2 regions of the Amycolatopsis sp. cmx-8-4 genome follow, and region 2 is predicted to be linked to the other one. Evidence: riboswitches for the same ligand, from Rfam matches in the RefSeq annotation. Region 2 holds a riboswitch; the other holds the start of a gene.
The links. Region 2 has a riboswitch for cobalamin ahead of ACLJQZ_RS23905 (CbtB domain-containing protein). Riboswitches for the same ligand answer to the same signal wherever they lie in the genome.

Region 1: linked by a shared signal. The riboswitch ahead of metE (5-methyltetrahydropteroyltriglutamate--homocysteine S-methyltransferase) and the one ahead of ACLJQZ_RS23905 (CbtB domain-containing protein) in region 2 are both predicted to bind cobalamin.

Annotation. Positions count from the first base shown of each region.
Region 1 is NZ_JAEBDZ010000002.1:437,669-440,116, forward strand. Features, by position in the region: gene ACLJQZ_RS04815 (ribonucleotide-diphosphate reductase subunit beta) at 1-818, shown strand, start outside; cobalamin riboswitch at 867-1,062, shown strand; gene metE (5-methyltetrahydropteroyltriglutamate--homocysteine S-methyltransferase) at 1,161-2,448, shown strand, end outside.
Region 2 is NZ_JAEBDZ010000011.1:49,778-52,225, reverse strand. Features, by position in the region: gene ACLJQZ_RS23910 (ROK family protein) at 1-782, opposite strand, end outside; cobalamin riboswitch at 794-945, shown strand; gene ACLJQZ_RS23905 (CbtB domain-containing protein) at 976-1,185, shown strand; gene ACLJQZ_RS23900 (CbtA family protein) at 1,204-1,974, shown strand; gene ACLJQZ_RS23895 (septum formation family protein) at 2,041-2,448, shown strand, end outside.

The DNA of each region.
Region 1 (2,448 bases), on a different contig from region 2:
TGCTGAAGCGCAACCTCGGCTTCTTCGCGACCGCGGAGTCCTTGGTGGCCAACAACATCGTGCTCGCGGTGTACCGGCAGATCACCAACCCCGAGTGCCGCCAGTACCTGCTGCGCCAGGCGTTCGAGGAAGCCGTGCACACGCACACCTTCCAGTACATCTGCGAGAGCCTCGGCCTGGTCGAGGGCGAGCTGTTCAACATGTACCGCGAGGTTCCGTCCATTTCGGACAAGGACGCGTGGGCGCTGAAGTACACGCAGCACCTGGAGGACCCGGACTTCGAGACCGGGACGCCGGAGGCCGACACGGCGTTCCTGCGTGACCTCGTCGCGTTCTACGTGATCTTCGAGGGCATGTGGTTCTACACCGGCTTCGCGCAGATCCTCTCGCTCGGCCGCCGGAACAAGATGGTCGGCATCGCCGAGCAGTACCAGTACATCCTGCGCGACGAGTCGATCCACCTGAACTTCGGCATCGACTGCATCAACCAGATCAAGATCGAGAACCCGCACCTGTGGACCGAAGAGTTCCAGGAAGAGGTGCGCGGAATGCTGAAGGACGCGTGCGAGCTGGAGGTCGCGTACGCGCGTGACACCATGCCGCGCGGCATGCTCGGCCTGTCGGCGCAGCTGTGCGAGCAGTACATGCACTTCATCACCGACCGGCGCGCGCAGCAGATCGGCCTCCAGCCGATCTTCGGCGAGACCGAGAACCCGTTCCCGTGGATGTCCGAGGCGATGGACCTGAAGAAGGAGAAGAACTTCTTCGAAACCCGCGTCATCGAGTACCAGTCGGGCGGCGCCCTCGACTGGGACTGAGTTCTCCGGCTAGGCTCGGCCACGCCACTGGTTCGCCAGGGCGTGGCCGAGCTTCGTTGTGTGTGAGGTCACATCCTGTCGAGGCAACAGGGAACCCGGTGCGAATCCGGGACTGCCCCGCAGCGGTGAGTGGGAACGAAAGCCGTCATTGAGCACTGAGCGCGAGCGCTTGGGAAGCGACGGCCGGTAGGCGCGAGTACTACGCCCACGAGTCCGAAGACCTGCCCGTGGTGCGCGCGCCGACGGCGTGCGCGAGTCCGGGCCCCGCGGGATGGGCACGCACCGAAACGCTCGCCGCCGCGCGCGTCCGGACTCCTCGAACGAGCTCGCGAGGAGAGAGCTGTGACCGAAATCGGCACCACTGTGCTGGGCTACCCCCGGATCGGTCCGGACCGGGAACTCAAACGCGCCCTCGAGCGCTACTGGGCGGGCAAGAACGACGAAGCCGCACTGCTGGCCACCGGCCGTGAGCTGCGGGTCCGGACGTGGCAAGGACTGCGGGACACCGGGCTGGACTCCGTCCCGTCCAACACGTTCTCGCACTACGACCAGGTGCTCGACACCGCCGAGCTGTTCGGCGCGCTGCCCGCGCGCTTCACCGGGCTCGGCCTGCCGAAGCTCGACACCTACTTCGCGGCCGCCCGCGGCGTCCAGGACGCCCCGGCGATGGAGATGACGAAGTGGTTCGACACGAACTACCACTACATCGTCCCCGAACTGGGCCCGGACACGACGTTCGCGCTCACCGGTTCCAAGCCCTTGGACGAGTACCGCGAAGCCCGGGCACTGGGCATCGAGACGCGGCCCGTGCTGGTCGGGCCGGTGACGTTCCTGCTGCTGAGCAAGGGCGACGAGGGGTTCCGGCCGCTGGACCTGCTCGACGGCCTGCTCGACGCGTACGCCGACCTGCTGCGGCAGCTGCACGACGAAGGCGTCGAGTGGGTCCAGCTCGACGAGCCCGCGTTCGCCGGTGACCGCTCCGAAGACGAGCTGAACGCGCTCATCCGCGCCTACCACCGGCTGGGCAAGGAGACCGCGCGGCCGAAGCTGCTGGTCGCGGGCTACTTCGGCGGCCTGGGCCGGGGGCTCGGCGTGCTGGCCCGCTCCCCCATCGAGGCGCTCGCCGTCGACCTGGTCACCGACGAGTCCTTTGTGGACGCCGTAGCGGCCGAAGGAGCATTGCGGGACAAGGAGGTCCTGGCCGGGGTCGTGGACGGCCGCAACGTCTGGCGCACCGACCCGCGGAAGGCGCTGAGCCGGGCCGCGACCCTGCTCGGCGCGGCGGCGAAGGTCAGCGTCTCGACGTCGTGCTCACTGCTGCACGTCCCCTACGACGTCGCACGGGAAGACCTCGACCCGCGGCTCAAGGGCTGGCTCGCCTTCGCGAAGCAGAAGGTCGACGAGGTCGTCCTGCTCGGGAAGGCGCTCGCGGGCGAGGACGTCGACCTGACGGCGGCACGTCGGGTCGTCGCCGATCGCGCGTCGGCGGCCGAGCTGGCCGACGACCGGGTGCGCGCCCGGCTCGCGGACCTGCGGCCCGAGCACACGGTCCGCGCGCCGTACGCCACGCGGGCCGCGGCGCAGCAGGCGGCGCTGAACCTGCCGCCGCTGCCGAGCACGACCATCGGGT
Region 2 (2,448 bases):
CAGTCGCGCACCGGCTCGAGCACGTAGTCCGCCGCCGTGAAGAGCCCGCCGCCCAGGACGATCACCTCCGGGCCCAGCAACGTCAGCAGCGTCCGGATGCCGTGGCCGAGGCCGTCCAACGCGTCCTGGACCACCGCCACCGCGACCTCGTCGCCGTGGCGGGCCAGGTCGACGACCTCCCGCGCGCCGTCGGCGGGGCGGCCGGTGCGTTCGGTGTAGCGGCGGGCGATCGCCGCCGCCGAGGAGATCGCCTCCAGACAGCCGGTCGCGCCGCAGCCGCACTTCAGCGAGTGGCCGACGTCGATGTGGCCGACCTCGCCCGCCTGTCCGCCCGCGCGGTGGATGCGGCCGTCGAGCAGCAGCGCGGCCGCGATCCCGGTGCCGACCGGGATGAACGCCGCGTTCCGCGCGCCCTGGCCGGCGCCGACGCGGAACTCGGCGACGCCGCCCGCGGTGACGTCGTGGCCGAACGCCACCGGCAGCCCCAGCCGGTCCTCCAGCAGCTCGCCGAAGTGGACCTCGCGCCAGTCGAGGTTGGCGGAGAAGTGGCAGATCCGGGTCTCCTCGTCGACGATCCCCGGCACCACCACGCCGACTGCGGCCGGTGTCACTGTGCCGGCCTGCCCGGCCAGCATGTCGACGATCTCCGCCACCTGCTCGGCCAGCGCCGTGCCGTCCGCGCTGCGCGCCGTCTCGGCCCGCAGCGTCGCCTTCGGCTGCAGCTGCTCGTCGAGCAGCGCCGCCTTGATCGTCGTACCGCCCACGTCGAGGGCCGCCACCATTCGAGTCACCGGCGCATTGTCACATTGACGGGCCCGGAAGTGCGGACCTACGCTCAACCGGCAAGACGACGGAATCCGGAACGCGGTGCAAGTCCGCGCGGTCGCGCCACTGTGACCCCCGCCAGGGGGAAGCCAGACCCGGACCGTCGTATGAACCCCGATGAGGCCGCGAAAGCCCGAGGAGGCCCCCACCATGTCGCAAGCGGCAGTTCCCGCCGTCCCGCTCCCGGTCCGGATCCCGATCCGTGAGATCGTCCCGTGGGCGGTGTTCGTGGTGCTCCTCGCCCTGATCGCGGTGTACTTCGTCAGCGCCGAGCAGGGCGCCACCTCGATCTTCGCGAACATGTACGTCCACGAGTTCGTGCACGACGGCCGGCACCTGCTGGCCTTCCCCTGCCACTGATCGGCGGCACGTACTCCCATGATGAAGTCCCTGCTGGTCCGCGGCATGCTCGCGGGCCTGATCGCCGGTGTGCTCGCGTTCGGTTTCGCCTACGCCTTCGGTGAGCCGCCGGTCGACACGTCCATCGGGCTCGAAGAGACCCTTTCCCACGACCATGCCCACGGAACGGACGCGGACGCCGGCGCAGGCCAGGCCGCCGAAGCGCCCGAAGAGGAGCTCGTCCCGCGCGACATCCAGAGCACCGTCGGGCTGCTGGCCGGCGTGCTGGTCTACGCCGTCGCGATCGGCGGGCTGCTTTCGCTCGCCTTCGCGTTCGCCCAGGGCCGCCTCGGCAGCCTCCGACCGCGGGTGACGGCGTTGCTGCTCACCGGTGGCGCGTTCGCCGTGGTGTTCCTGATCCCGTTCCTCAAGTACCCGGCCAACCCGCCCGCGGTGGGCCAGCCGGGCACGATCGGCTCGCGCACCGAGCTGTACTTCGGGTTCGTCGCCGTCTCCCTGCTCGCGGGCATCCTCGCGACGGTGTTCGGCCGCAAGCTCGCGGACCGTTTCGGCGCGCTGAACGGCTTCCTCCTCGCCGCGGCGGGCTACCTGGTGGTGGTCGCCCTGGTGGCGTGGCTGATGCCGGTGGTCGACGAGATCCCCGCGGCGTTCCCGGCGTCGACGCTCTGGCGTTTCCGGACGGCGTCGATCGGCACCCAGGCCACGCTCTGGCTCGCCCTGGGCCTGTCTTTCGGGGCCCTCGTGGAGAAGTCGCTGACCAAGAAGGCCCCGGCCGCCGCCATTTCGTGATCAAGAACAAGGCGTCGCTCCTCTAGGATTTCCTCCGCCGGGTCGGGGGATTCCGGAGGGGGACCCTTGTTCGACGAAACACGCTCCACGCTGTCCAGCCACGACCAGACGACCGTCCGCGGGCTCGTCGATCCCTCCGGGACCGACGGGTTCGCGATCGCGTCGCTCGTCTGCGGGCTGCTCGGCCTGGTTCCGCTCGGTGTCGGGCTCGGCATCCGCGCGCTCATCCGAACCGGCCGCAGTGGCCGGCCCGGGCGTGGGCTCGCGATCGCCGGGCTGACGCTCAGCGTGATCTGGCTGGGCTTGGGCATCGGCCTGGCGACGGCCGGGTCGAAGCTCCTCACACACTCCGCGTCCGGCCGGGACTACATCCACGTGATGGCGCCCGGTGACTGCTTCGACGCGGGTGCGGACGGCGAGCACGTCACCCGCATCTCGTGCGATGCGCCACACGACGAGCAGATCTTCGACCGG